3 regions of the Ruegeria sp. BE9 genome follow, and region 3 is predicted to be linked to each of the others. Evidence: riboswitches for the same ligand, from Rfam matches in the RefSeq annotation. Region 3 holds a riboswitch; each other region holds the start of a gene.
What was found. A riboswitch is a leader RNA that binds a small molecule or an ion and turns the genes downstream of it on or off. The one in region 3 is predicted to bind cobalamin.
Positions count from the first base shown of each region.

Region 1 (10,143 bases), on a different contig from region 3:
AGCCTGTAGTCCAAAAAGCCCATTGCGCTGTAGTAGGCTAAGCCTTCGGTATTCTCACTGCCGATGGTCGCGTCAATTGCTGGAATTCTGGCTGCTTTGGCTGCGGCCAGTGTCCTTTCGAAAAGCGCGCGACCAATTCCAAGTCGAGCGGCCGAGGGCCGGATGTGTGTGCCAATGACGCCCCAACCGACGGTCACCTCATAGGGATTGTTTTCAGTTGCCTTGATAAGAGACTGAAATCCCAAAACCTTGGAATTCGCATCCAACGCGACCGTGCACTGAATCTTGTCCGGATGAACAACGTATCGTGCTCTGGCAAAATCTACATCGCTTGGCTTTGTGCGTTTCCCCGCGGCCGCAATCTCTTGCAATACACCCGAGATACCTGCGGCATCTTCTGGACTTACAGGGCGAACAATAAGGTCATCCATCTTGGCTCCTTAAGAAACAAGCGCCCCTAGGGTTAAACGCCATGCTGGTAGCGTTCTTCGATTTCTCTGGAAAATTCCTTCAGCCGCAACTGGAACTGCCTCCGAAATCGGGATTGCCCAAGCCTGAGGGACTGAAGCAAAAGTCGTGCAGGCAAGGACTTGGCCGCCAGAGACATTTCAACACTTAGCCTTGTTCTACGCTGTGACAGCGCCAGAAATTCGACCAATGTAGACCCATTCATGCCTTTGCTCGAAACCTCAAATCGCATGTGTGAAGGGGGCTCACACTCGGCCATTTGAATGTCCACATGTCTGGGTTTGCCACGCAGTTTGAACTCGGTTTCCCATTTAGTCCCCGGCACAACGACCATATGACCAGACATGCGTCGCACTTCGATACCCCTGCGCATCGCCATACGTTCGAACCGCTCAAAATCGGCAACCATTTCGAACACCGCATTTATAGGAGCTTCGATATCTTCGCGCGCTGAAAACTGCATGATGGTTTTTGGTTCTCTTACCTGTTGGCCCAGTATTTTGTCAGTCCAGCGTATCCGCAAGCCAGTTTTGCAGGAGGAAGTGTGCAATTGCACCCTTTCTGGCGGGCAAAAGGGTCGGATGTTCTCCTGCAAAAGCCTGCATCATCTCGGACTTAGTCACCCACATCGCCTCTTCAATCTCGACGGGGTCGATGGTGATCTCGCGCGACAATGCCTCACCCGCGCAACCGAACATAAGCGACGCAGGAAAAGGCCACGGCTGACTTGACAAGTAACTCACCGCGCCGACGGGTACGCCGGCCTCTTCCATGACCTCACGCCGAACGGCAGCCTCAAGCGTTTCCCCCGGTTCAACAAACCCGGCCAGCAGAGAATACATGCCCTCTGGCCAACCCGGAGACCGCCCCATCAAGACCGATTCCCCATGCGTGATCAGCATGATCACCACCGGATCGGTACGTGGGAAGTGTTGCCCACCGCACGAGGGGCAACTACGCTGCCAACCGGCCTGGGCAAGCTCACTGGCCGCGCCACAACGCGCACAGAACCGATGGGTATCGTGCCATCCGATCACGGCCTTGGCCGCTGCTGCCAATTCGGCATCACGCGCTGACAGACGGGTCATGATGCGCCGCAACTCCGCAAAGACATAGCCTTGCGGTAGATCGGGGTGGTGCTGTTCTGATCTGTCTACAAATGCGCCAAGCTCGGACAAGTCCATCCCCTCAGCAGGCCAATCCGAGATATCCGTGGCAAAGACGGGTGCTTCGTCAGAAAGGCCCAGAAATACAGGTGCCTCAACAATGCCACCTGGGCCGTTTTCCACCAATTGGTGCGTCATGGGGATTAGACCCAACCGATCCAGTGCCTCTCCCTGCACCAGCAGCTTTCCGCGCCAAAGCAAAAGACACTTAGCCTGAGGATGGGACCGCGCCTTGGCAACCTGATCCGCATCGCCTCGAATATGGGCCGCCCGATCCAGGCCCGAGCCGCCAAATGTCACAAGTTCTGCATGTTTCATCGGAATTCCTTCGGGCCGTCTGTAAGGGGCTGCAATGCCTCTACCAGTGTTACGGCTGCAATGCACGTCCTTGAAATCACTCGTGCCAAATGATCGCACACGCAGCTTAGATGTTGCGTTTATTATACTTTTTGTTGAAATTGATTAATTAAAAACTGCCAATGGTAGCAAATTGACAAGCTCCCCTCCCCGGTCACACGCTTCAGTGCGCATTCGGATTCTTGCAACCTCTGACCTACACATAAACCTGAAGGGTTTCGATTATTATACCGATGCACCCGAGGCGACAATTGGTTTGGCGCGGACTGCCAGCTTGATCCGGACCGCGCGGAATGAAGCAAAGTCAGAGGGCGCATTGGTTCTGACTTTCGACAACGGAGATTCGCTGCAAGGTACCCCGATCGGGGATTGGGCGATTGAGCCGGGGAATGGGCCACACATCCTCATGCAGGCCTTCGAAAAGATGGGCTACGACGCGATCGGTTTAGGTAATCATGACTTTGGATATGGTCTAGAGGCATTGGATCGCGTTTTGGCCGAGTCGCCCTGTCCGGTTGTTTGCAGCAATGCGCAGCGCATCGATAAACCGCCTACATGGCAAAGCTGTACTATCCTGCAAAGAACGGTCCAGAGCATGGATCACGCGGTACAGTTGAAAATCGGCGTTTTGTCAGTTCTTCCGCCTCAGACGGCCAAATGGGAATCGCATCGTCTACAAAACAAGGTCACCATAAGCGACATCCTACCTTGCGCGCAGAAAGTGGCGCAAACCTTGCGGACCCAAGGGTGTGATCTGGTTGTCGCACTGGCCCATACAGGGTTGGGGCCGGCAAAGGCAGAGCCGAACCTGGAAAACGCCATTATACCTCTCGCAGCGATCGACGAAATTGACGCCCTGATTGCAGGCCACTCTCACCTGACGCTCCCCGGCATTGCACATGGCGGGTTTGAGTTTGTTGATGCCCGCCGGGGCCTTGTACATGGCAAGCCGGTGGTTATGCCCGGATCGGCGGGATCGCATCTGGGCGTGATAGATTTGACGCTGCAGTCGACCGGAGGGCGGCATTGGTACGTCCAAAATCCAAGCGCAGAACTTAGACCGGTTCATCAGGCGCCCCGAGGTCGGCCAGCCTTAGCGACCGACGAGGACCCCGAACTGGCGCGCATTTTCTGCGCTGGACATGCCGAAACCCGCAAACGCGCTGCCGAACCTGTAGGCCACTCCGAACATCATCTGCACAGCTATTTTAGCTTTTGCGCTCATGACCGTGGCCTTTTGCTGGTTGCGGCTGCTCAGGCATCTGCACTGCGTCCATATCTGCAGAACACTCCATTCAAGAACCTACCAGTTCTGTCAGCTGTCGCCCCGTCCAAGTTTGGCGGCCGCGCAGGGTCTCGGTTCTTCACAGATGTCCCTGCTGGTCAGATCTGCCTGCGCCACGTCGTAGATCTTTATGTGTTTCCCAACGAACTTCAGGCAGTTGTAGTGTCTGCAAAGCAGATCCAACAATGGCTTGAAATGTCCGCCAGTGTGTTCAATCAGCTTTCATATGGCACTCAAACAGATTTAGTCGCCCAAAACAGAGCCGGACATAACTTTGATATCCTTAAGGGGCTTACGTACCAAATAGATCTCTCTCAACCACCGCGCTTTGATGCTGGCGGACATCTGATCCATCCCGCACATCATCGGATTCGGGATATTTGTCTGAACGGGCACCCTTTGGAGGCTGATCAGCGCTTTGTCGTTGCGCTCAACAATTATCGTGCCAATGGCGGCGGGCATTTCTCTTTCCTCGAACACGCAGAGCGCATCAAACTGCCAATCCTATCAATTCAAGAGATTTTACGGGACTACCTGTCCAACGATCTGCCACCCGACCCGCTCGAAACTGCGCCTCAACCCTTTCGATTCAGGCCTCTGAACGGTGCGTCTGCGACACTGAGAACCGGCCAGGCCGCGCGTCGGTATTTAGACGAGCTGGATGAATTCAATCCCGCTGTTATCGGAGAAGATGACGCGGGCTTTCTACTGATCCGTTTGACATTGTGACGGGTTGTCATTCTCACGCTTACTGCCTATATCAACCCTTGAGAGGTTGGCGCGGGCGAGCGCCTCGCCAACCTGGTCAGGTCCGGAAGGAAGCAGCCACAACGAGCCCCGCTTGGGTCGATGTCCAACCTCTCACTTCTCCCCTTACACAGGCAGAACGTCCGAATAAGCGGAATTACGCGATCAGTCGTGGCCAGACAGCCGCGTTACGACGGGCAAACGCGCCGATATGCCCGACTTTGGGCAGACCGAAATCACCCGGCGATAATAGATGGCGGCGCGCTTTCGGACCGTAAAGATCAGCCAAGCGCCAAACTGCATTTGGCGGCACCAAATCATCATCGACGAAAGTAATCAGATCAACGGGAGTATCCGATTCCGCCCAGCGTGCTTCGGGTAGAGTCAGGCCAATCTCGGGCAAGTAATTGCGCGGCGCGGTACACCATCCCCGCCACTGCCAATAGACGCTTGCAGGTAGGTCCGCGCCAAAACCCAGCGCCTTACCCGGAAGATAGCCCAAGGCTTTGACAGCAAGAGGCGCATGGCCGTACCAAAACAGTAAAGCCAGTGCCCGGTAGGGCCATGGGTGGTCGGAAACGGTCACAGGGCCCGAGCAGACACAAATCATACGGTCGATCTGATCGATATCGGGCTGGATTGGCCCAAGCATCCCGCCAACGGAATGACCAATGCTCCATTGTTCGGCTTCTGGGAATCTCCGCCTCATTTCGGCACGTGCAGCTGGCATATCGATGAGTGCCCAATCTGCCATCTTGACCCGTGACGCCTTTAAGGAACCAGCCAGAGAATGACCAAAATCACTGTAGTCGTAGGTAAGGCAGGCCATGCCATGTTCGGCAGCCAGCCAATGGGCGAAATGCTGGTAGTAGTCCCGAGGCACACCGGTCGCACCGTGAATTACAACTGCAGTCCGGGGGTTAGTCGCAGGCAAATATAGTCGTGCCGACAGGCTGGCAGGGCCTGAAGGAAAGTGAAAATCTTCTGCCAGAACTGCCGACGAATTGTCCAGCATGACGCACCTCTATCTCTGAACTGTTCAGTTCACTTCCTTCAATCGCCATGTTTTGACCTGCCGAGTCAACACTGGTGCTGCATGACCTCGCGTCCACCCTGTTGCGCAAAAGGCTGCTTGACTCGCGCCTCTCTCAACCGCTAGCGATGGCTCGATGGTTCTCGTCCCCGATCTCGGGGCGGGATGAAAAGGGAACACGGTGCGGTCCACCCCGGTAATGCCGGAACGGACCAATGCCGCGACTGCCCCCGCAACTGTAAGCGGAGAGCGATGCCGAATTACCACTGGCCGTAGGCTGGGAAGGTTGGCAAAGCGACGACCCGCAAGTCAGGAGACCTGCCATCGAACTAAAACCGAAACTCGGACGGGGTGTCCGGGCAGGTCGTCAGTTCGCTGTCATACCTGATCTATGCCCCGTCTATCGCGCGGAGGGCGCACTATGATCTGGAAGACCAAAACTCACGAATTTTCTGCCACCGTGTGCCAGCGCACCGGAAAAACCTGTCCGGCACTGGCACAAGTCGCTCGGGTCATTACTCAGGCGATCGAGACCGCAGCCCCTGCGACAACACCTGATTTTCAAGTCGAGGGCAGCAGCGAATTGACCCACTGCCCCGAAGGCTGCACAGCACGCTTTCGCGCGCGCCAGGACCAGATCCGAGTGTTTTGCGGTTCGGGAACTGATGTTTCAATCGAGTCACTTGAACACTACGCAGATATGATGTTCGCGGATGTCTTCAGCTCTCTGCCCACAGACGTTGTGGCCAACCCGCCTTGCGCGATGCTCGAAGTTTTGGCTTTGGCTCCCCCTCCGATCATCCAAGTCGATAATCAACTGGCACTCTGACACAGAAAATCAGGGCCGGGCTGCCTGCGCAGCCCATGCCATCTGCCCGTCAGTCTCGACCGCGCATGGCCTTACATCGCGCAGGCGTTTCAGTGCGGCCTTTGGCAGTTCACCGTTCTCGACCATGAGACGCAGAACGATCATCCCCGACCGTCCGCACCCCCCACGGCAGTGAACCAATACGCGCCCGGAACCGGACAAAATCTGCCTCACAGCCTTGCTTATAGCCGGCCACTTGGCCTGAGTTGCTGGTGACGGGGCACCAAAATCCTCTATTGGCAAGTGCGCCCAAGAAATACCATGGGCTTCTAGATCAACACCAAACGCACCTGCACCTTCCTGTGCCATCTCGACCTGTGTCGTCATTGAGATGACCAGATCCGGTTGCCAATCGCATATCGCAATCAAATCCTGCGCATACCGACCACCACGCCCCGGCATAGGCGACAGGGCAACTGTGCCGTGCCCGACTGACAATGGGTAAAACGACAGAGGGTTCACATTTCTATCCTTGCAGCAATGTTGACACGTTTATCTGTTCTATGTCGCGTTATCCGCCCTGCAAACTGAAATTCACCCAAGCCTGCTGTGGACGTGGGCGGCGGGGGCCTCTACGCTGCATCCTTGAACCGAATCCGACAGAGCAGACATGAACGACACGCCAAGCCCCGCCTATCAGGTTCTCGCCCGTAAATACCGCCCCGAAACCTTTGCCGATCTCGTCGGCCAGGACGCAATGGTACGAACGCTGAAAAACGCGTTCGAGGCTGACCGTATCGCGCAGGCCTTTATCATGACCGGCATACGCGGAACCGGTAAGACCACAACCGCGAGGATCATTGCCAAAGGCATGAACTGCATCGGTCCTGATGGGGAAGGCAAACCTACGACGGAACCCTGCGGCCAGTGCGAACATTGCGTAGCCATCATGGAAGGTCGTCACGTCGACGTGATGGAAATGGACGCCGCCAGCAGGACGGGCGTTAACGATATCCGCGAAATCATCGACAGCGTCCGCTATCGCGCCGCCAGCGCGCGTTATAAAATCTACATCATCGACGAGGTCCACATGCTGTCGACCAGCGCGTTCAACGCGCTGCTCAAGACGCTTGAGGAACCACCCGAGCATGTGAAGTTCATCTTTGCGACAACCGAAATTCGCAAGGTTCCGGTTACAGTTCTGTCGCGATGTCAGAGGTTTGATCTGCGTCGGATCGAACCCGAAGATATGATCGGTCTGCTCACTAAAATCGCGTCGGCAGAAAACGCCCAAATTGCAGATGACGCGTTGGCATTGATCACCCGCGCGGCTGAAGGGTCGGCACGGGATGCGACTTCGCTATTGGATCAGGCGATCTCGCACGGGGCTGGGGAAACCAGCGCCGATCAGGTGCGCGCGATGTTGGGTCTGGCCGATCGTGGGCGGGTACTGGATTTGATGGATATGATCCTGCGCGGTGATGCAGCAGGGGCTTTGACGGAGCTGAGCGGGCAATATGCTGAGGGCGCCGATCCGCTGGCCGTGTTGCGTGATCTGGCCGAGATCACTCACTGGGTATCTGTGGTGAAAATCACCCCGGACGCGGCCGAGGATCCAACTGTTTCGCCGGATGAGCGCGCCCGCGGGCAACAGATGGCCGAGGCCTTGCCGATGCGTGTACTTACGCGGATGTGGCAGATGCTGCTTAAGGCGCTTGAAGAAGTCTCCGCGGCTCCGAATGCCATGATGGCCGCCGAAATGGCGGTGATCCGACTGACCCATGTGGCCGACCTACCCAGCCCGGAAGAACTGATCAAACGGCTGCAGGACGCACCGCCGCCCCCTCCGAACGGTGGCCCTGGAGGCGGCATGGCTGTGCCGTCCCATGCGCCTGCGCAATCCGCTCCTCCTGCTTATGCCTCAACCGCGCGCGGCCCGGCCGGAGCGCCGACCGCAGCGCTGGCTCAAGACACCCAAGCCGCTCTTGCGCGGTATCCCAGTTTTGAGCATGTCGTCGAACTGGTCCGAACGAACCGGGACGTGAAGCTGCTGGTTGAAATCGAAAACGGCGTGCGACTGGCATCCTATTCGCCCGGACGGATCGAGTTTACACCCACGGATAACGCGCCGACTGATCTGGCCCAACGACTTGGTACTGCGTTACAACGTTGGACCGGAAACCGCTGGGCTGTCTCGATTGTGGCAGACGGAGAATCCGCAACTATTGCCGAGGTTCGAGATGCAGCTGATCTGGCGTTGAAAGCGCAGGCCGAGCAGCACCCACTTGTTCAAGCCGTTCTGATGCAATTCCCGAAAGCACGTATTAAGCGGATCGAGACGCCGGAGGAGCGCGCCGCTAAGGTCGAAACAGAAGCTCTGCCCGAGGTCGAAGACGAATGGGACCCGTTCGAGGAGGATTGATCCTCTCTCTTTCTGCTTCCAGCGCGATCGCCGAAGTTTGCGACAAGCAAAGGCCACTCTGGAATCCTGCCACAGGACCAGCGTCTATGCTCGAAGAGTTTCTGGCCCTCGCACTGACGCCAGTACCGATTGCGCTGCTCTTGATTAGCATCTTCGTACTTGCGTCCAAGCGGCGCACTTTACTCTGGGTCCTAGCGGGCCTTTGGCTTGTGACTGCAGTAGTCGCCTCCGCGAATTATTACGGTGTAATTTTGGACGACGTTAGGTGGGAGGCCATCGAAGAGGGATGTATTGGATCTCCCCTCTTGTTCGTCGGGCTCGCAATTGCGATATGTGCCACACTCATTCACGGCGCACTGCGCCCCCGCTTTTAGGAGAAGAAAATGCTCAAAGGACTAGGTGGTCTGGGCGACATGGCCAAGATGATGAAATCCGCGCAGGATTTGCAGACCAAGATGACCGAAATGCAGGAAGAGCTGAACAACCTGATGGTCGTTGGCGAATCCGGTGCCGGTCTGGTGAAGGCCACCGCCACTGCCAAAGGCGAACTGAAGGGTCTGGACATTGACCCGTCGATCTTCAACGGCGATGACAAAGAAGTCGTCGAAGACCTGATCCTGGCCGCCATCAAGGACGCACAAACCAAAGCGGCCGAACGCTCGCAGGCCGAGATGGCAAAACTGACCGAAAGCATGGGTCTGCCCGCAGACATCAAACTACCGTTCTGATACACACTCCTGACGGAATACCGGCCGGGCGCCTCTGCCCGGCCCTTTTGCAGGAGCACGTGTGGTGAGTTCGAACAGCGACATCGACAACCTGATCGACTTGATGGCCAAGCTTCCGGGGCTCGGCCCCCGCTCGGCTCGCCGCGCCGTGCTGCACCTGATCCGCAAACGTGCTCTGCTGCTGACGCCCCTGTCGGACGCCATGCAGCAGGTGGCCGTTACCGCCCGCGAATGCCTGAATTGCGGCAACGTCGGCACCACCGATATCTGTGACATCTGCGACAGCGAGGACCGCGCAACCGGAGAGCTGTGCGTCGTCGAGGATGTTGCCGACCTCTGGGCGATGGAACGCGCCGGCGTATTCAAAGGCCGCTACCACGTTCTGGGCGGGACCCTATCGGCGCTGGACGGTGTCGGCCCTGACGAACTGCGAATTCCCCGTCTTAAGGATCGGGTCATGGCTGAGGGGATCACCGAAATCATCCTTGCCCTGAATGCCACCGTCGACGGCCAGACCACAGCCCATTACATCGCCGATCAGTTAGAGGGACAGGTCCGCCTAACTTCACTGGCGCAGGGCGTGCCGATTGGCGGAGAGCTGGACTATCTGGACGACGGAACGATTACGGCGGCACTGAGGGCGCGGAAGGAGATTTAGCCTTACTCGCGCAACTTGTTTCACTAATTAGGAATTTTCTTATTTTTAGGGCGCCAATGAAGCGAAGATTCTATTTGATCGCACTGGTTGTAATCATTGCCGTTGAGAGCTTGGCCGGGACGACAATAGCCGACAGCCCGAATAAGCTAAAACTAATGGTGTTGTCCGAATTGGAAGAAGACAGCCTAGATGCCTTTTACAAGGAAATCGCACTTAGCAACCCTATGTTCGATCCGGTTGCGAGGCCCGAAGAGATAGAAGACGCGGACTTCGTTGTGTTTCTATTGGAAGATTGGAGCGATCTCGAACTCTATTTAGAAGGAGAACTTCCCCCTATTTTGGAGAAGATTCAAAATGCTCCAACAAACCAGATAAAAGCCTATGTGAAATCACACAAACGCGATGGTTCCCCTGTACATTTTATCTTTTATTCCCGGGGTGGTTCAAAAGGCAAAAGCCTCGCCTGCTATG
Region 1 covers NZ_JBQFTS010000008.1:143,257-153,399, reverse strand. Annotated here, with positions in the region: gene ACR0EO_RS19050 (N-acetyltransferase family protein) at 1-431, opposite strand, end outside; gene ACR0EO_RS19045 (SRPBCC family protein) at 464-931, opposite strand; gene nudC (NAD(+) diphosphatase) at 972-1,952, opposite strand; gene ACR0EO_RS19035 (bifunctional 2',3'-cyclic-nucleotide 2'-phosphodiesterase/3'-nucleotidase) at 2,158-4,005, shown strand; RNA gene ffs (signal recognition particle sRNA small type) at 4,045-4,143, shown strand; gene ACR0EO_RS19025 (alpha/beta hydrolase family protein) at 4,181-5,038, opposite strand; cobalamin riboswitch at 5,177-5,396, shown strand; gene ACR0EO_RS19020 (hypothetical protein) at 5,478-5,885, shown strand; gene ACR0EO_RS19015 (protein-tyrosine phosphatase family protein) at 5,895-6,386, opposite strand; gene ACR0EO_RS19010 (DNA polymerase III subunit gamma/tau) at 6,535-8,286, shown strand; gene ACR0EO_RS19005 (YbaB/EbfC family nucleoid-associated protein) at 8,670-9,014, shown strand; gene recR (recombination mediator RecR) at 9,079-9,672, shown strand; gene ACR0EO_RS18995 (hypothetical protein) at 9,747-10,143, shown strand, end outside.
Region 1: linked by a shared signal. The riboswitch ahead of ACR0EO_RS19020 (hypothetical protein) and the one ahead of ACR0EO_RS00310 (DUF1636 family protein) in region 3 are both predicted to bind cobalamin.

Region 2 (10,143 bases), on a different contig from region 3:
GCGATTGGCACAGGGATGCCGTACCGGAACGTGAACTGCCCCATGATTACGGACGAAAACACCATGATCGCGCCAACGCTCAGGTCGATACCCGCAGTCAGAATGACCAAGCTTTGCGCCGCGGCGACGATACCAACAATCTGAACCTGCTGAAGGATCAGCGTCATTGCAAAGGGTGAGAAGAACTTTGAGCCCAGAAGCAGACCAAATATTATGATTGCTCCGACCAATACGATAAGCGGTACAAAGGAAGGATTGACATGGAGGAGATGTTGCAACTTCCCGAGAACACCATGCCGATTATCTTCAAATTCCGCCACAGTTTCTGATTTGTTTGCGGCGGTTTCATAACCTTGGGCGCTTTGGTTTGCTTCAGACATATCTCCCCCTTTTCGTGACCGGCATTACGCCCACGAGATCATTGTACAGGAAGTTTCGGTTTGCTGGTGAAAGGAATGATGAGGCGCTCTTATGCGCCTCATCCATTGGGTCAGTTTTAACCCCAGCAGAGCTCCAAGCCTTCGGCGACCGAAATTGACTCCACACCGTCAACAGGTTGGTCAGTAATGAGCGCAACACCGGTGTCATAGAAGTCTTTACCGGGCGTGTTTTCAGGCTTAACGCCCTCGTCGGCCCATTTCTTCACAGCCTCAACCCCAAGTGAAGCCATCAAAAGCGGGTATTGCTGGCTTGTCGCCCCGATTACACCGGCTTCTACATTTTGTACGCCGGGGCAGCCGCCATCAACGGATACGATCAGAACGTCGTTTTCGCGTCCGATCGACTTCAAGGCTTCGTATGCACCCGCTGCCGCTGGTTCGTTGATCGTGTGCACCACATTGATCGTTGAGTCTTTGGCCAAGAGGTTTTCCATGGCGCGGCGCCCACCTTCTTCGTTGCCATCGGTTACGTCACTACCAACCAGGCGAGCGTCAGTCTCATCGCCGATCACATTGGGGTCAGCGAGGTCTACCCCAAAGCCGTCGAGGAAGCCCTGATTGCGCAGAACATCCACTGTTGGCTGACTAACGTTCAGGTCAAGAGTCGCGATTTTGGCATCCGCTGCCGCATCACCCATTTTTGCCTTTGCCCATTGACCGATCAACAGGCCAGCCTTGTAGTTGTCCGTCGCAAAGGTTGCGTCCGCAGAGTCAATCGGGCTTAGCGGTGTGTCCAAAGCAATCACCAACACACCAGCGTCACGCGCCTGCTGAACCGCAGGAACAATCGAGCTTGTGTCAGACGCCGTGAGCAAAATGCCTTTTGCACCGTCAAGGATGCAGGTCTCTATAGCCTGAACCTGAGTTTCGTGGTCGCCGTCGATTTTCCCCGCAAAGGCCTTCAGTGTCATGCCAAGCTCTTCAGCCTTAGCTGTGGCGCCTTCCTTCATCTTTACAAAGAATGGATTGGTATCTGTCTTCGTGATCAGGCAGACAGTTTCACCGGCCGCTTGGGCAGATGCAGCCGCTACCGTGAGTGCGGTCGCCGATGCGGCAATCTTGAATAGATTTCTCATATTGTCCTCCCAAAAAATGTTGTGCCTCGCATGACGTGCCTGCGAGGTCAGACCTCATCCTCCAATGAAGGTCTCAATCAAGAAACCGTGATTCTGGTATCCCTGTCAATAAATAAATAAAGTTTATTTATTAATTTACCCCGACACCTTTTCATAAGAAAACAAGGTGTTTATGCTTAATTTTATGGAGAAAGAGGCGCTCAAAACACTGACCGGCGGGGTAAGTCAAAGTGGTGTTCGCGATCACAACGAACGACTGATTTTGACGGTTTTACAACGGCATGGGCCTGCCGCTGGCGCCGACGTAGCTCGGCTGACAGGCCTGTCACCTCAGACCGTTTCCATTATTTTACGGAAACTCGAAAAGGACGAGATTCTCAAGCGCGGCACCCCTCTCCGCGGTAAAGTTGGAAAACCTTCGATCCCTATGGAGCTAAACCCGGAAGGCATTTTATCTGTCGGGATGAAGATAGGGAGACGCAGCGCCGACCTTCTTTTGATCGACTTTACAGGCAGACCGCGACGCCAGCTTTCCACGACCTATGACTATCCGCTGCCAGAGGTTATCTTCGGGTTTCTGGAGACTGGTTTGGAAACACTATTGTCCCCCGAACCTCAAAGGCTTCGCGACCGGGTCTGCGGTATTGGAATTGGAACGCCGTTCGAGCTTTGGAAATGGCACGACCTGTCCGGGCTTGCCGCCAAGAAATTCCGTTCCTGGAAAAACGTGAACTTTTTTTCCGAGGTTGCCAAGTTCAGTGACTTGCCGGTTTTCGTGGTCAACGACGCGACGGCCGCGTGTCACGCAGAGCACCTTTATGGTCGCGGCGCTGAATATCGCGACTATTTTTATTTCTTCATTGGTTCCATGATCGGCGGCGGCGTCGCGCTGAACGGCACCGTATTCGAGGGCAACCAAGGCAATGCCGGCGCGCTAGGCGCAATGCGTACGACAGGTCCATTGGGTGAAAGCCAGCAATTGATCGACACGGCCTCGCTGTTTCTGCTTGAAGACAGGTTGATCGAAGGGGGCGTCGATCCAGAAATCCTCTGGAAGAAGCCGCAGGATTGGAGCACTATTTCCCGGTACGTTGAACCATGGATTGGCACCACGGCGCAGGAATTGGCCAAAGCTGCACTCTCTATTTGCGCGGTCATCGATTTTGAGGCGATTTTCATCGATGGTGCATTCCCGCCGGAAGTGCGGGAGGAGTTGGTATCGAGGGTTCGCCGTTATTTAATCAACCAAGACAAACGCGGCTTGATTCCTCCGGTCGTAGAAGCTGCTTCGGTTGGAGAAAACGCCCGTGGCATTGGGGCGGCAAGCAGCCCGATTTTCCGCCAGTTTCTTTTGAATACAAACGCAGGGCTTTCGGGGATGTAATGGAAGTTCCTCGCATTGAAACTCCCAGAAAAACGATGGGCCCCAGATTCTGCTATCAGCGCTTCTCCAGAATTTTGCTTCTGTGATGCGCACCAAAACCCGGAACGTTCTAAGATTGGTTATCTGAATTCACTTCGTTTTATTTCACGCTGATGCCGCACCGGACTTAAGAACCCTGTAAACATCTGCGTTTTGTGTTTTCAGCGAAAAAAAGACAGGGTGTAAGACTTTTGCTAGCCACAGGAAGAACTCATTGTGAGGCAATCGGCGCATAGCTACCGTCCTTTCGGTGTACTTCACGCCCGCTGAGTGGCGGATTGAATACGCAGACGAGCCTCAAGTCAGCATCTGTCGCTTTCACCAAATGCCGGTCATGTTGGTCCAAGGCATAGAGAGTAAATGGCTCGAGGGAATGCCAGGTTTCATCGCCGAGCGCCCTAATCTGCCCCCTGCCCTCGATGCAGTAGCACGCCTCTAGATGGTGGGTGTATTCAAGCTCGAGCTCTTCGCCCTGTTTGATGATCGTATCCGTCAGCGAAAATCCCATGCCATCAGAGGCAAGCAACAACCGTCTACTCTCCCAACCCGGACCAGAAACATCTCGTTCCGTACCCAGGATCTCTTTGAGCGCCCTTACAATCATCTTTCATTGCCTTTTTGCTATCGTACCGCACGATTCATCCCGCCATCGGATAGTATACTCTGTCCGTTTATATACCGGGCACCTTCACTGGCTAGAAACACGCAAGCCTGTCCAATTTCCTTAAAGGTTGCGGGCCGCTGAGCAGGAATTTCCCGTCGGGCTTGTTCGGACAGGTTTACGTTTTCGCAGAATCCCGGGAGCAGGTTGTTCATGCGAATGTTGTGCCGCGCATAACGATCCCCGTAAAGCTTTGAGAAGCTGTGCAAAGCACCCCGTAACATGCTCATAGGATAAGGTGCTCGCGGTTCGACCGTATTCATGGATGAGATGTTTACGAAAGCACCCCCGCCTTGTTCGATCAATATGGGCGTAACAATGCGAGCAATCTTCACAACGTTCAGTACATACATATCCAAACTTTCGTGCCAAAGCTCGTCGCTTAGCTCCAAGAGGGGCCCGTCAAAATCAGGATCGAAGCCCACTGTCTTGATGGCTTCGGGTACCGTTCCTCCATGACCCATGTTGCTGACAATTGCATCAATCCGTCCATACTTGCTCATGGTGTCGTCGATCATTGCCTGCAAGTCACCCACATCCAGAACAGAGCCACGGCGGCCAATGCCCCCAAGTTCTTCCGCCAATTCCACGGACCGATTGGACGGGGACATCAGAGAAACTTTATAGCCTGCCTTTGCCATCTCAATGGCGCAGCCCCGGCCGATCCCTTGTCCTGTACCTGTCATCAGCGCGACTTTGACTTCGGGCATGGTGTCTCCTTTCTTCGGACGCATTGTGTGAGGTTTTTCAAACTGAAGTCATTGTAACTCTCAGGCTTTCAGTTGCCCTATCGAGTTTTTAGGTTCCTCCTGTTAGTTTTTCTCACATGGCAGAGAACCTCAGACACCTTCGCGCCCTTCAGGCCTTTGACGAAACCGCAACCCACTCCAACGTGACCAAGGCAGCGAATGTTCTGAACGTCACTCACGGGGCGATCAGTCGGCAGATTAAACTGCTAGAACTTCATCTCGGCGTCTCGCTCTTTCATCGCCGCCCCAATGGCGTTGAACTGACCAAAGCCGGAGAACGCCTGTATCAATCGACACGCGGGGCGTTTTCAGCGCTACAACTGGGCGTAATGGATGTGAAGCGGCTACATCACCGACAGTCGCTTACAGTTTCATTATCCACTTCACTGGCGCTCAAATGGCTTGTGCCGTTACTGAGTTCATTTCAACAGAAGCATCCGGGTATTGCCTTGTTGCTGGACACGAACGATGCCCTTGCGAACTTCGACACATCTGAGGTCGATGTAGCTCTGAGGTTTGGAGAACCCGGCTGGGACGGGCTCTATCATGAGAAAATTAGACAAGAGGAATTGATTGTCGTAGCCGCGCCCTCACTTGTTGAGAAAACAGACTTGCCCTTGAGCGCCGAAGACATCGCCAACCTTCCCCTCTTACACGATGCATTTAACGTCGGATGGGAAAGCTGGGCCGAGCAAGTTGGATTGAACCCCGAACGCATCAACGCACAGAGCATAAAATACGTGGATAGTGCTGTTCTCTTGGAAGCTGCGATTGATGGGCAAGGCGTTGCGTTGGCCAGACACCTTTTGGCGGAGAGGGACTTAAAGCTTGGCCGACTGACCCGTCTCGATCAAAGCAATGTTCCTCTGGACCGCGGATTGTATTTCGTCTGCCGACCCGGCGATCAGGAACGAGTCACAGTTAGAATTTTCAAAAAATGGCTCATGTCCATCTGAGCTTTGTATCCACAAGGTACAACCCGGCTTGCCTTCGCGGTACATAGGTCCGGTCTTGTAGGTTTTGCGTCGTACTGGCGATTGTAACGTTTGCGCCGTCAATCAATTTGCGGGATCTGAACTCCACCAAACTGCACTTTTGGCCAAATCGTTCATGACTGTTGTCCACCGCGAATTGAACGGTAAAGCCCGCCGACCTTTCGCCCTCGTCTCAGAAGAAACCAATTGCCTAATGACGACCTAAAACTACGCAGTCAATTCCTTGCAGATTGCGCTGTGACTAAACGGTTTTATAAGGCATCAAGCAAATAAAGGCTTGTTTCTCGTCCCTGCAACGCGCCGGATCACGCGCACTATTTTGAATATCACGATGTTAGCAAGTCAAAAGAATCCTCAAGCTGCCTCACCCAATATGTTGACAAACCATCACCACCAAACCCAATATGGTGTTGCTTCGGTTCTTTCGATTCATGTCGAAAGCTAAGAGGGAAACCGGTGAAATTCCGGCGCTGCCCCCGCAACTGTAAGCGGAGAGTTCGGCTGAATATGCCACTGAAAGTTTCCTTTTGGGAAGGCCAGTCCGAACATTGATCCGCGAGCCAGGAGACCTGCCGCAGGCGTAGACGATAACCACGAACGGAGGGTTCGGGGGCGCGCATCGGGAACTTATTACCCGTGACGTCCTCGGCTTTGATTAAAAGGACAGAGGACCAATGAGCATTACCGTATATTCCAAACCCGCCTGTGTACAATGCACCGCCACCACCCGCGCGCTGGACGCAAAAGGCATTATATATGACGTCGTCGACCTGACCGAAGACGACAGCGCGATGACCCATGTGACCGAGCTGGGCTATCGTCAGGCACCAGTCGTAATCGCAGGCAGCGATCACTGGTCTGGCTTTCGCCCGGACATGATCGCCCAACTGGCCTGATCCGTGACCGCGCCGATCCCGGCGCTGGTCTATTTCTCATCGAAATCGGGAAACACCCACCGCTTTGTTACGCGGCTGGGCCTGCCTTCTTTACGCATTCCGATAGAGGTGGATCAGCAGCCTGAACCCAGAAGCCCATATGTTTTAATGTGCCCAACTTATGCCGATTGCGAAGGTCGCGGAGCAGTTCCTAAACAGGTGATCCAGTTCCTGAACGATCCCCTCCGACGCGCTGGAATCGTAGGGGTGATTGGCACCGGAAATCGGAATTTCGGTGCGACCTACGCTTTGGCCGGTCGCATCATCGCGCAGAAATGCAAGGTGCCGCTGCTCTATTCCTTTGAACTGGCCGGCACCGAAACAGACATCGCCCGCGTCCGCGCAGGGCTTGAGAGATTAGGGAGAAACCAATGCTCGACAGCAGCGTAAATGAGCAGGACTATCACGCGCTGAATGCGATGCTGAACCTCTATGATAGTGAGGGGAAGATCCGCTTCGACGCCGACCGTATGGCCGCGCGGCAGTACTTCCTGCAGCATGTGAACCAGAACACAGTATTCTTCCACTCGCTGGATGAAAAGCTGGGGTATCTGGTTTCCGAGGGCTATTATGAAGAGGCCGTTCTGGACCAGTATTCCAAGAACTTCATGCGCAAGATCTGGGATGCGGCCTATGCAAAGAAATTCCGGTTCCCGACCTTTCTGGGCGCATTCAAGTATTACACCTCGTACACCCTGAAAACTCGTGACGGACAAAGGTACCTCGAACGTTATGAGGATCGCGTTGTCATGACCGCGCTGGCTCTAGCGCGTGGCGATGAGGCGCTGGCCGTGTCCTTCATGGAAGAAATGTTAGCTGGCCGTTTCCAGCCCGCTACCCCGACCTTTCTGAACGCGGGCAAGGCCTCACGCGGCGAACTAATCTCGTGCTTCTTACTGCGTCTGGAAGACAACATGGAGAGCATCGGGCGCGGCATCAACTCAGCCCTGCAGCTGTCCAAGCGCGGCGGTGGCGTTGCACTGTTGCTGACCAACATCCGCGAGCATGGCGCCCCGATCAAAGGGATTGAGAACCAATCCTCTGGCGTGATCCCTGTGATGAAACTGCTGGAAGACAGCTTCTCCTACGCCAACCAGCTGGGTGCGCGGCAAGGAGCTGGCGCGGTCTATCTGAACGCCCACCACCCGGACATCATGCGGTTCCTCGACACCAAGCGCGAAAACGCGGATGAGAAAATCCGCATCAAAACGCTGAGCCTTGGCGTGGTGATCCCCGACATCACCTTTGAGCTGGCGAAAAAGAACGCCGATATGTACCTTTTCTCGCCGCATGATGTGGAAAAGGTCTATGGCGTGCCGTTCTCGGAAATCTCGGTCACTGAGAAGTACAACGAGATGGTCGATGACAAGCGCATCCGCAAATCAAAGGTCAACGCTCGCGAGTTTTTCCAGACCATTGCCGAGATTCAGTTCGAATCCGGCTACCCTTACGTGATGTTCGAAGACACGGTGAACCGGATGAACCCCATCGCGGGCCGGATCAACATGTCGAACCTGTGTTCCGAAATTCTGCAGGTGAATGAGGCGTCCGAGTTCAACGATGACCTCAGCTATTCCCATCTGGGAACGGATATCTCCTGCAACCTCGGCTCTCTGAATATTGCCAAGACAATGGATGGCGGCGATCTGGGCGGCACTGTTGGCGCTGCGATCCGCGCACTGACGGCGGTGTCCGAGATGTCAGCGATTGACTCGGTGCCGTCGGTGCGTCGGGGCAATGATGAAAGCCACGCGATCGGTCTGGGGCAGATGAACCTGCACGGGTTCCTTGCCCGCGAACATATCCACTATGGCTCGCCAGAGGGTGTCGAGTTCACATCTGTGTACTTCGCGGCTATGGCCTATCACGCGATCCGTACGTCCTGCGATCTGGCCAAGGAACGCAACGCGTCCTTCAAAGGGTTCGAGAAATCGGATTATGCCTCGGGTGCGTTCTTCGACAAATACACCACCCGTGACTGGCTACCCGAAAGCGATCGGGTCAAGGCATTGTTCGATGGCATGACCCTGCCAACGCGCGACGATTGGGCGGCGTTGAAGGCCGACGTGATCAAACACGGCCTATTTAACCGCAACCTGCAGGCGGTACCGCCGACTGGCTCGATCAGCTACATCAACAACTCAACCTCCTCGATCCACCCGATCGTGTCCAAGATCGAAATCCGGAAAGAGGGCAAGATCGGCCGCGTCTATTACCCGGCGGCCTTCATGGATAACGACAACCTCGAATACTACCGTGATGCCTATGAGATCGGCCCTGAAGCGCTGATCGACACCTATGCTGCGGCCACCGAACACGTGGATCAGGGCCTTTCACTTACCCTGTTCTTCCCGGCCGAAGCCACTACCCGCGATATCAACCGCGCACAAATCTATGCGTGGAAGAAAGGCATCAAAACCATCTATTACGTGCGACTGCGCCAGGAAGCCCTTGAAGGGACCGAGGTGCAGGGCTGCGTATCCTGCTCGTTGTAAGGGGAAACGATATGAAAGACATGATCCAAACCAAGATTCCCCGCGCCATCAACTGGAACCGGCTGGAGGATGACAAGGACCTTGAGGTCTGGAACCGCCTGACAGTCAACTTTTGGCTGCCGGAAAAGGTGCCGCTGTCCAACGACATCCAGAGCTGGGCCACGCTGACCGACCACGAAAAGCAACTGACCATCCGTGTCTTCACCGGCCTGACCCTGCTGGACACGATCCAGAACACTGTCGGTGCCCCTGCTCTGATGCCGGATGCTGTCACTCCGCATGAAGAGGCGGTGCTGACCAACATCGCCTTTATGGAGGCGGTGCACGCGCGTAGCTATTCCTCGATCTTTTCGACACTGTGTTCGACCAAGGAGATCGATGAGGCATTCCGCTGGTCCGAAGAAAACCCGCATCTGCAGGCCAAGGCCGAGGCCATCTTGAACACCTACGCCCCGGGCAATGACCCGCTGAAACGCAAAATTGCGTCGGTGTTTCTGGAGAGCTTCCTGTTCTATTCGGGTTTCTACCTGCCGATGTACTGGTCCAGCCGCGCCAAGCTGACCAACACCGCCGATCTGATCCGCCTGATCATCCGCGACGAGGCCGTGCATGGGTATTACATTGGCTACAAGTTCCAGCGCGGATACGAAAAGCTCTCCGAAGCGGAACAGCTGGAACTCAAGGACTATGCCTTTGGCCTGATGTTCGAGCTGTACGGGATCGAAAACCAGTACACCGAAGAACTGTATGACGAGATCGGCCTGACCGAGGATGTAAAGGCCTTTCTGCATTACAACGCCAACAAAGCGCTGCAAAACCTGGGGTTTGAAGCACTGTTCCCACCCGAGGTGTCCGAGGTAAATCCGGCAATTCTGGCGGCTCTCAGCCCGGACAGTGAAAACCACGACTTCTTCTCCGGGTCGGGCTCGTCATATGTGATCGGCAAGGCCGTTGCGACCGAGGATGAGGATTGGGATTTCTGATGCCGAAAGATACACTTACGATCGTTCGAGAATGGCATGAAGCATTCGACGTACCTATCGTCGGCGCCCCCTCAATCCCTGGGCAGCGTGCGCAAATGCGGCTAGCAATCATCGAAGAGGAAGTGGCCGAACTACGCGCCGCCGTCGAAGCTGGCGACTTGGTCGAAGTTCTGGATGCACTTTGCGATATCCAATACGTGTTGGACGGAACATTCTTGGAATTCGGCCTGCACAGCGTCAAGCAGAGTGCGATGGAAGAGGTCCATGCTTCGAACATGTCCAAACTCGGCGCCGATGGTCGCCCGGTTCTGCGTGAGGATGGAAAGGTCTTGAAAGGGCCGCAGTTTCGGCGGCCCGATCTGGCTCGAATTCTTCGACAAAGCTAG
Region 2 covers NZ_JBQFTS010000009.1:22,763-32,905, reverse strand. Annotated here, with positions in the region: gene ACR0EO_RS19405 (ABC transporter permease) at 1-380, opposite strand, end outside; gene ACR0EO_RS19400 (substrate-binding domain-containing protein) at 497-1,516, opposite strand; gene ACR0EO_RS19395 (ROK family transcriptional regulator) at 1,701-2,900, shown strand; gene ACR0EO_RS19390 (ectoine synthase) at 3,151-3,543, opposite strand; gene ACR0EO_RS19385 (SDR family oxidoreductase) at 3,561-4,310, opposite strand; gene ACR0EO_RS19380 (LysR substrate-binding domain-containing protein) at 4,427-5,305, shown strand; cobalamin riboswitch at 5,744-5,935, shown strand; gene nrdH (glutaredoxin-like protein NrdH) at 6,019-6,240, shown strand; gene nrdI (class Ib ribonucleoside-diphosphate reductase assembly flavoprotein NrdI) at 6,256-6,669, shown strand; gene nrdE (class 1b ribonucleoside-diphosphate reductase subunit alpha) at 6,651-8,774, shown strand; gene nrdF (class 1b ribonucleoside-diphosphate reductase subunit beta) at 8,786-9,757, shown strand; gene ACR0EO_RS19355 (pyrophosphohydrolase domain-containing protein) at 9,757-10,143, shown strand.
Region 2: linked by a shared signal. The riboswitch ahead of nrdH (glutaredoxin-like protein NrdH) and the one ahead of ACR0EO_RS00310 (DUF1636 family protein) in region 3 are both predicted to bind cobalamin.

Region 3 (10,143 bases):
TCGGGCAGGGTACGCGCACGCGGATTCTCCGGGTTGGTATTGTCCAGGTGGTAGAGCTGCGCCGTGCCGCCGGTGATCTTCTTGGCAGCGGCGAACCCGGCCTCGTGCGTTGCATAATCGTTTGCCAGCAGCAAATCGGTTTCGGTCAGATCCTGCAGGTGTACAAAGCTGTCCGCGTTGGCGACACGCTCGGTGATGCCTGCTTTGTCCTGCGCAATATGTTCGCCTTCCAAAGCAAAGGAGCTGGCCTCAAGCCATGCTTCGCCAGCCTGCGCCCGAGCCTCATCCGTGTAGGTTTCGGAAAGGTGGGTCATGTTCAAGCCATAGCTTCCCGGAGCAGGACCAAACACGCGCGCTGCCGGAGCCTGACCGGCGTAAGGGTTCCAATCCGGTGCCTCATCACGGTCAGCCAACGCTCGAACGGCTTGTCCGTAGAGCGCCGAAAGCGTTGGGAATACATCGCGGAACAGGCCCGAGACGCGCAGTGTTACGTCAAGGCGCGGGCGGCTGAGGTCGGTGATCGGAAGAACTTCAATGCCCGACACACGCTCGGACCCCTTGTCCCAAACCGGTTTCACGCCCAGCAGGTGCAGCGCCATGGCGAACTCTTCACCCGCCGTGCGCATTGTTGCCGACCCCCACAGGTCAACAATCAGCCCTTTGGGATAGTCGCCTTCTTCCTGCAAGTGCCGACGGACGAGTTCCTCAGCCAGCTTCACCCCTTGGGTATAGGCCGCGCGGGTTGGGACCGAGCGCGGGTCGGTGGTATAGAGGTTCCGACCTGTCGGAAGCACGTCCGACCGGCCGCGATAGGGCGAGCCGGATGGCCCGGCCTCAATCCGCTTGCCAGCCAGCGCGTCGAGCAGCGCGTTGCGTTCGGCGTGCGCCGAGGGTGCAGGGTCGAAATTGCCGGTCACTTCTGGAACGCGGCCAAAGATGTGCAGCCCGTCCCCGAACTGGCTTTCCTTGATGTCACAGACAAAGCGGTCGATGCGGGTGATCGCCTCGGCAGTGCAGGTGGCCTGATCAAGCCCGAGGTCGCTTTCTAACCCGATGGCTTGCGCTTCGTCGCGGATGTCCTCTTGCAGGCGGTCACGACGTTTAGGGTCGAGACCATCGGCGTTCGAGAATTCGTCCAGCAGGGATTCCAGCCGCACCATCCGATCGGGTGTACCACTTTCTTTCATCGGTGGCGGGATGTGGCCAAGTGTTACAGCGCCGATCCGCCGCTTGGCCTGCGCAGCCTCGCCGGGGTCGTTGACGATGAACGGGTAGATCACAGGCAGATCGCGGATCAGAACCTCGGGCCAGCAGTCGCCGGACAGGGCGACCGACTTACCCGGCAGCCATTCCAGTGTCCCGTGCGCGCCAATATGGATCAAAGCGTCGGCACCGAGGCCTTTGCGCAGCCAAAGATAAAAGGCGACATAGCTGTGGCGCGGGGTGCGCGACAGGTCGTGATAATCGTCGTCGCGTAGCTCAGGTGTACCACGCTCGGGTTGCAACGCCACCAAGGCTTTGCCTCGGCGCATGGCGGTGAAGTGGAACGCACCATCTGAAAAGGCTGGGTCGTCCTCGGGAATGCCCCAAACTGTTTTCAGGTCTGCCCGTAGTTGTTCAGGCAGCTCTGCCAATTCGTTCTGGTAGTCCAGCAGCGACCACGAAATACGAGCGTCCAGCAGGGTTTCAGCAATCGGCTCTGCCGGTGCCGTATCATAACCTTCGCCTTCAAGATCTGACAGCATCGCCTCGGCCGAGGCCAAGGCGTCCAAGCCGACTGCGTGGGCCATCTGCCAGTCTTTGCCGGGATAGGCCGACAATACCAAAGCTGGAATCTGATCAGCCTTGGATTTGTCGTTGAGGTTTAGCCAACCCGTAACGCGGTCCAGTATCGCTTCGATGCGCTCAGGCTCGGCTCGGTGGGCGAAACGGGAATACTCCAGATGCGGATCGCGCTTGCCCGGTTCTTTGAACGATGCGATGCCCGCTGAAATCCGTCCATCAACTTCGGGCAATACGACATGCATCGCGAGGTCAGCAGGGGACAGGCCGCGTTCCGCCTCGGCCCATGCTTTGCGGCGGGACGTGGCAAGAGCAACCTGAAAGACTGGTACATTCGCAGCGTCCAAGGGCGAAGTGCCCGACGCGCCCTTTCCCGAGAAGGACGTTGCGTTGATGATCGCTGACGGGTTCATCGCAACGAGACTGTCGCGCAACCAATCAGCGGCTGCCGGAGCTTTCAGGGATGGCGCGAACATGCCGACGGCCTCGAGCCCACGGCCTCTTAAGCTACGGATCAGGGCCGCAACCGGTGCGGTGTCGGCTGAGGTCAGATAGGCGCGGTAGAAGGTGACAACGATGCGTTTTGAGCTATCGGTAAAAGCAGTGTCCGCGGGAATTACGCCCCGGTCTGGGCACCACGCACCGCATTCGGGCAGGGTCTTGGCCCCCATCACCGGACCGGCATACAGGCCAGCTGCCAAAGCCATCTGTGCCAAGGCGGCCTGAGCCGCGACTTCTCCGCCGGTGTCGCAGAGATGTGCCAATCGGCGCAGGGTCGAGACTGGTAGAGTCGAGTATTCGTCGAGCCTTGTGTCTTCACGCCCGTCCGCTGGCAAAACAGCCAAGGCAATACCCTTGGCTTGCGCAAGCGCCAGAACCTGCTGCAACCCGTAGGTCCAGTAAGGCACTCCGCCGATCAGGCGAATTAGGATGCCCTTTGCGCCCTCCAATGTCTGTTCTACATAAGTGTCGACGGACAGAGGGTGTTTCAGCGCGGTCAAGTTAGCCAATCGCATCGTGGGCATACGCCCCTCGGGGCCTCCACCACGATGCCAGCCTGCCGCGAAAGCGCCAAGGTCACTGTCCGAGAAGGACAGCACCACCAAATCCGCTGGGCTCTGGCCCAGATCGGTTGGGGTTTCAGTTTCTTCTAACCCGTGGCTTTCGCGGAAGACGACGTGCATGGCTTACTCGGCAGCCTCGGTCACACCCACGAGAATATCGCGGATTGCAGCCTCTTTGATGTCGTCATGCTCGGCGATGACAACCAGACGCGAGCGGCGCTCTTCACCCGGCTCCCACGGACGGTCGTACTGGTGACGGACGCGCGCGCCAACAGCTTGCACAAGCAAGCGCATTGGCTTGCCTGCGACGGCAGCATACCCTTTGACACGCAGGATATTCAGTTCATTGGCCAGGCGTTCGATCTTGGCAACCAAATCGGCTGGATCGGACTGTTCTGGCAACTCAACGATGATGCTTTCGAAGTCGTCATGCTCGTGATCATGGTGACCGTCGTGATGCGACGGACGGGCGTCCATGTCGTCTTCTGCAGCGGCTTCTAGGCCTAGAACAACGCGTACGTCTACGGCACCTTCGGCAACCTCGACAACGGGCAGGGGGCGCGGCGCTTCGGCGGCGATGACCGCTTTCGCTTTGGCAACACCTTCTGGACCGGCCAGATCGGGCTTGGTCAGCAGGATGATGTCGGCGCAGGAAATCTGATCTTCAAACACTTCAGACAGAGGCGTTTCGTGATCGATCGAGTCATCGGCCAGGCGCTGGGCGTCTACGGCCTCGACATTCGGGGCAAAACGACCGGCAGCAACAGCTTCGGCATCGGCCAGAGCGATCACGCCATCGACCGTAATTTTCGAACGGATATCTGGCCAATCAAACGCTTTCAGCAGCGGCTTGGGCAGGGCGAGACCGGACGTTTCGATCAGGATGTGATCGGGGCGCGGCTCAAGCGCCATCAGGGCCTCGATGGTCGGGATGAAGTCATCAGCCACGGTGCAGCAGATGCAGCCGTTTGCCAGCTCCATGATGTTTTCCGCTGGGCAATCCGGGATCGCGCAGGATTTCAGGATGTCGCCGTCAACACCAACATCGCCGAATTCGTTGACCACAACCGCCAGACGCTTGCCCTGTGGGTTCTGCATCAGGTGCTTGACCAGAGTGGTTTTGCCCGATCCCAGAAAGCCGGTGATCACTGTGACGGGAAGTTTTTCGAGATTCGACATTTTAGGCTCCAATCGGGGGAATACGGGCAGCGCAGTTTTTGCGGAAGTGTTCTGGACGCTCACGCCATTTGACCAACCCATCTTCGGTGGCCAGATATTTGGTCACACCTTCGACGATGGTTTCGACGTGATCGGTTTCATTCAGGTTTTCGTACACGAAGGTCCAACGAGACGGCCCACCACGAAGAACGATCGAGCACCCCTGATCGCAGTTCGACAGGCATTCGACTGGTTTCAGTTCGATTCCATTGGGTAAATCGGCGTTTTCCAACGCTTTGTGCAGCAAGGCACCAGGTCGCTGCGCGTCATCCTCGACAGGCAGGCCGCGACGGCAAGTGGTACAAACCAGCAGTTCGACTGGCGTGGTCTCAGTCATGTCTCTCATCCCCCCAAACCTCTTCGTGGGGGACGGGGTTTCATGCGGGCCACGTATTCCGACATGGACCCGACACCGGAACACCCCGCCCGGTTGCAACTTCGGGTGCTGGCAGGTCTCCCGGCTTGCGGATGTCAGAGGCTGAGCTCTGGCAGGTGTCCCGCCTTCCCGGCCTTTTGGGCCAGTGGCTTTGGGCACCTTCTCCGGTCACGGTCGCGGGGGCGGCTGCGTTTGGCGGATAACCGTTGACGCATTCCCTTTTCATCCACGTTTAAATGGACACCAACGCAAGGGGACATGCGGCACGGGTAGGGGCCTTGTCAAGCACGAGACAAGGGTTGAAACCAAAGAGGAAAGAAAAGCGACCAGCCTTTGTCAATCAGCGGCATCTGTCGCCAGACGATCCCGCAGCCATGAGCAGAACAAACCAGACGCGGCCGTTCGCTGCGCATCCCCCTGAGGGCTAATCAGATAATGCGACTGGGCAAAAGGAATCGCGGGGCCGGCAATAGCGATCGGCGCACCCTGACGGATGGCGTTCTGGGCGAACCTTTCAAGGATGGTCGCGTAGCCCGCTCCTGCCATTACAAGCTGCAATGCGGCGACTGTTGTATCTACTGAATGCTGCGGCGACTGTTCGGCGGGTGTAATGGTGTTGGCTTCGAAGTAACGTGCCCAGTTGTCCTCATACCCTAGGATTTGGATCAATGGGCCACAATCGGGTGAGATTAGGTCTGGGATTTCGCTCTCGGATCGGCAGATTGGAACCAGCTTTTCGTCTGAGAGTTTTTCAGATTTGACCCCGGGCCAGTCGCCGTAACCCAGGCGGATCTCAACATCCACATCATTGGGCGCTATGCTGTCATTCCAGATATGTGACACCAACCGAACCGGTATCTCGGGATGCTGAGCTGAAAACTCGGGGAGTTCTGCGGCAATCCAATAGGTCGCCGTCGAAATAGCAGCCCGTATTGTCAAAGTTTGCCGGGATGACGGGCCGAACAAGCTGTTGGTGGACAGTGCGATATCCCCCAGCGCACGCCGGACTGTTAGCGAGTACGACTGCCCCAGTTCCGTCAAGTTCAAACGTCGCGCGTTTCGGATGAATAGCTTCTGTCCCAGTTCGGCCTCTAGTGACCTGATGTGCAGTGAAACAGCCGTTTGAGTCAGGCCAAGTTCTTGCGCTGTTGTGGTGAAGTTGAGATGGCGTGCGGCGGATTCAAAACTGCGCAGCCATACTGGGTTTGGAAGTCTGTCCATTTATCACCAAAATAATCCGATCATTATGGGCGTTATTATTCATTTTAGTTTCTGCTTGGCAACGGGGATACTTGGAACCAACACGACTAGCTGGAGGAAAAAATGAAAGTCGGATTTATCGGTTTGGGCAACGTCGGCGGCAAGCTGTCTGGGTCACTTCTGCGCAATGGAGTTGATCTGACAGTGCACGATCTCAATCCGGAATTGGTGGCGGAATTCGTTGGAAGGGGCGCCAAACCTGCGGAGAGCCCTGCACAGTTGATGCGTGATTGCGACGCGGTCATCACTTGCCTTCCGTCCCCAGCGGCTTCGGACGCGGTCATGCAAGAGATGCTGCCTGAAGTCGTACCTGGAAAAATTTGGATGGAGATGTCCACAACTGACGAGGCCGAAGCCAAACGTCTTGGCGCGTTGGTTATCGAACGCGGCGGCGCAGCAGTCGATTGTCCGGTGTCTGGCGGCTGTCACCGAGCCGCAACGGGTAACATCTCGATCTTTGCGGGATGCGATCGACCAACATTCGACAGGATTCTACCGTTCCTCACAACTATGGGCCGGCGCGTTCTGCACACGGGCGAGTTGGGGTCTGCCTCTGTTTTGAAAGTACTGACGAACTACCTCGCGACGGCCAATCTTATCACCTGCGCCGAGGCTTTGGTGACTGCAAAGGCCGCCGGGATGGACCTCAATACCACATACGAGGCGATCAAGATTTCTTCGGGTACTTCGTTCGTCCACGAGACGGAAAGTCAGGTGATACTGAATGGCTCACGGGACATTTCATTTACGATGGATCTTGTGAAGAAGGATATCGGTCTGTTTCAGGAAGTTGCTGACCGTGCTGGTGTTCCGCTTGAGATCAACCCGGTGATGATCCAGATTTTCGAAGACGGAATAGCCCGTTACGGAGACCGAGAGTTGTCCCCAAATATTATCAAACGACTGGAAGAGGCTACGGGCCTCGAAATTACAGCGCCCGGTTTTCCTCCAGAAATGCAGGATGACGAACCGGAAGAGCCCGGGTACGAAGTCATACCCCAAGGTCGTGGGGTCGAATGACGAAACGCTCGCGGGATAGAAAGTCGATGTGAATTCAGGAGAGTGGTAGCGAGTATCGGAAGCGAGAGGGTTCTTAAAACGAGCCCTCAGACAACTAGGTGGTGCTCGTTTAAGCTCAAGGCTTTGGTGGAACTATAAACGATCGATGAGGGGGCGCGGGAAGAGATCAAGCTCACTTTTACCCGTGATCCACCCTGCCATGACATTGCGCTGCCAAATCGGCAACGCATCCCACATTTCTTCTGCGAGTGTGTTGGCCGTGACCTTATCAGGCGTCCGAAAGCAATCTCCTTCTTTGGGCAAGAAGTATTCCGCTATCGTCCTTGTAGCGGTCCGTTCACTCAACTTGAATCCGTAGGGGCCTTTCAATGAATATCCAAGTTTCACGAAACCCCACAAAGCTTGTTGGAGATATCCTGGAACATCAAACGGTTCTTCCTCGGCTGAGATTTCGCCTCGGTAATCTAAAGCCTTCAAGAAATTACAGATGATCTACTCGAAAGAATACGCCGTTTGTGGGATCAAGTCTCGGAGGTGCCCTAGCACGTCACCGAGCGACGTCGTGAAGTTGTATTCCGAGGCGCTCAAGCGGAATACGCCCAGATTAAACATCAAGCCGCAGCCATGCCCGTAGGCTGACTCCGCTCTATCGTAGATTACTCTTTGAAATGTGGGATCGGACTTCCAAAGATTGTGCCGCATAGCGCAAGCAATATGATGCCCAAGCTCAAAAAACTCACGTTCATCACTAGATAGACTGAGTTTTCTCATTCTGCGAGTTGTCTTCCTGACAAGCCTTTATTGCAAGGTTTCAAGCCAAGGGGAGATCACCAACGCCGTCATTGGCGCTGTTGATCTCTCTTATTTGTTGGGTAGGGCTGCAACTTTTAAGCCAACTGTCCACTCGCAGTGAGCACCTCAGCGACCGGTCTGAGACCGAAGCAATCCGTGCTTCAATTTGCATTTGGGTCAACCAAGTACGGATAGGAGGCATCAACGGCAGCCCATACTAATTTGGTGCGCAAGGTTATGTATACGCACCAATCACCTTCGGACTAAATCACAGTTCCACAACGACTTTTCCGACCGCAGCTCCGGTAGTCAGTTGCGCATAAGCTGCGTCGACATTGGTCCAGCCAAACTTATGTTCGTCAACAATCGGTTTGAGCCCGCCGGCGTCCGCCAGTTCCGCTAGTGTCCGCAAGATGTCACCATGGGTTTGCCGTCCGACATCGTGCATCATCGGGATCAACATGAAGACGACATGCAGAGACAGACCTTTGAAATGCGCGGGCGTCAAATCAATCTCGACCATCGCAACCGTTGAAGCGACATGGCCATTGAGCTTCGCCGCTTCAAACGAGTTCGTCATGTTCGGTCCACCCACGCTGTCAAACACCACGTCAAAGCCTACGCCATCGGTGTGCTCAGCCACGTAGTCCTCAACCTTTTGCGTTGTGAAGTCCAAGGGACGCGCACCAATACTCTCGATCAGGGCCATCTGATCTGCGCCACGACCTGTCGCGGAAACGGTGGCGCCGAGGTGTCGGGCGATCTGAACGGCGACATGACCAACGCCACCGGCGCCGCCTTGGACGAGTACGGTTTGCCCTTGGTCAACACCGGCGCGCGTCAACCCTTCGTATGCGGTGATGCCAACAAGAGGCAGCGCTGCGGCTTCTCGCATGCTCAGCGTCTTGGGTTTGTGGGCAATCAAGCGGGCGTCCGCATTAATGTACTCTGCCAAAGAGCCCGGCAGGTCCACTAAGCCACCGGCACAGCCATACACCTCATCGCCTATGGCAAAACCCGTCACACCTTCGCCAATAGCGACGACTGTGCCAGCAAAGTCCATGCCGAGCACCGCAGGTAGTGCGGGGGAAAGGGGTAGGTCAGCGCCCATGCTTCGGATCATTGTGTCGACGGTGTTGACGCTGGCGGCGGCTACTTTGACAACCACCTGTCCAGAAGTCGCGACCGGGTCGGGCATTTCGGCAATCTCGAACGGCGCATCTGGCCCGTATGATTTTAGAACCATTGCTTTCATTGGTTAGTTCCTTTTTGTGACGTAATGTCAGGGGCACGTCGCAACAACGCACGCCTGACGAGATCGATGTATTGGGGGGGAGGTCAGTTGATATCCTGCACCTGCATCACCAGTTCGCCCCATTTGCGCTGGTTTTTGATGTCGTGTTCCAAGCCCTGTTCATCCGCGATGGTGAAACGTTTGACGGCCGGGGTTTTGCTGGTGGCCTGATATAGCCAGTAGGCTTCGGCCTTCAGCGCCTCATCAATGGGTTTGTCGATGGATTCGTAAACCATCTGCTTACAGGCATTGATTGACTCCGCTGGGAATTTTGCAATCCGTTCGGCCAGTGCGGTCACATATGGGCCAATTTCATCCGGCTCCAACGCCTTGTTGATGGTGCCCAAACGCTCTGCGTCATCCGCGTCATAGTCCTGCGCGCTCAGGATGATCTCGAGTGCTTTGCCAAGACCGGTTTGCCGCGCCATGCGAGAGGCGCCACCGCCGCAGGGTAGGATACCCATGCCGACCTCCATCTGCATGAACTTGTACTTTCCTCGCGCAGCAAAGCGCATGTCGAGCGCCAACGCCAATTCGTGCCCGCCACCGCGTGCAAACCCTTCCAGTTTTGCGATGGTGGCCTGCGGCACCTTGCTGATCCTTTGGCAAACCGATTGCAGGTCCAAAAGCTGTGCATCGTCACGAGATACCGCCTCGGTCGACATATCCTTGAGAAGCTCGGTGTCGTAGTGGCAGACCCAGATTTCCGGATTGGCCGATTGGAAGATTACGACTTTGGTTTCGCGGTCACGCTCCAGCCGCATTGCCAGGCTGTTGAGATCGGCCAACATTTCCTGACCTTGTACGTTCACGGAACCAAAGTTGAATGTCACGGTGGCGATGCCGTTTTCAACGTCTACGTCAAAGGTTTGAAAGTTCTCATATTTCATCAGGCAGTCCTTTCTTGGGCCTCGACGCGGCATGCGTGAGGGGTGTCGGAGAGTTAAAGGTGGAAGTGTGTGGCGCTTTCGCGCCGCGAGGGTTAGCCAGCCCGGCTAATCAAGTCCCTGATCGTGGTCATGACGTCGGCAATGTGATCTTTGTCCCGTGCTGCGGCATGCGGATTTGCGAAAGCACCAATATCATTGTCGAAATAGGCACCTGAAGCGTCGGCGAACCTCTCGCCTAGCGCTGCTTCAATCAGGATATCGGCACCAATGCTCATGTCGTTGCCGGTAACGCCAAAGCCTTCTTTCACCATCTTTGAGGCCAAAAGTGATCCGGGATTTACAGCAACGATTACCGGAGTATCCGCTCGCGATTTTGCCCAATCCAAGGTCCAGATGGTGATAGCCAATTTGCTTTGGGCATATGCTTCCATATCCGCCAGCGGCACA
Region 3 covers NZ_JBQFTS010000001.1:62,193-72,335, forward strand. Annotated here, with positions in the region: gene cobN (cobaltochelatase subunit CobN) at 1-2,966, opposite strand, end outside; gene cobW (cobalamin biosynthesis protein CobW) at 2,970-4,025, opposite strand; gene ACR0EO_RS00310 (DUF1636 family protein) at 4,027-4,401, opposite strand; cobalamin riboswitch at 4,495-4,703, opposite strand; gene ACR0EO_RS00315 (LysR substrate-binding domain-containing protein) at 4,777-5,661, opposite strand; gene ACR0EO_RS00320 (NAD(P)-dependent oxidoreductase) at 5,764-6,720, shown strand; gene ACR0EO_RS00325 (zinc-dependent alcohol dehydrogenase family protein) at 7,781-8,767, opposite strand; gene ACR0EO_RS00330 (enoyl-CoA hydratase/isomerase family protein) at 8,851-9,696, opposite strand; gene ACR0EO_RS00335 (SDR family NAD(P)-dependent oxidoreductase) at 9,789-10,143, opposite strand, start outside.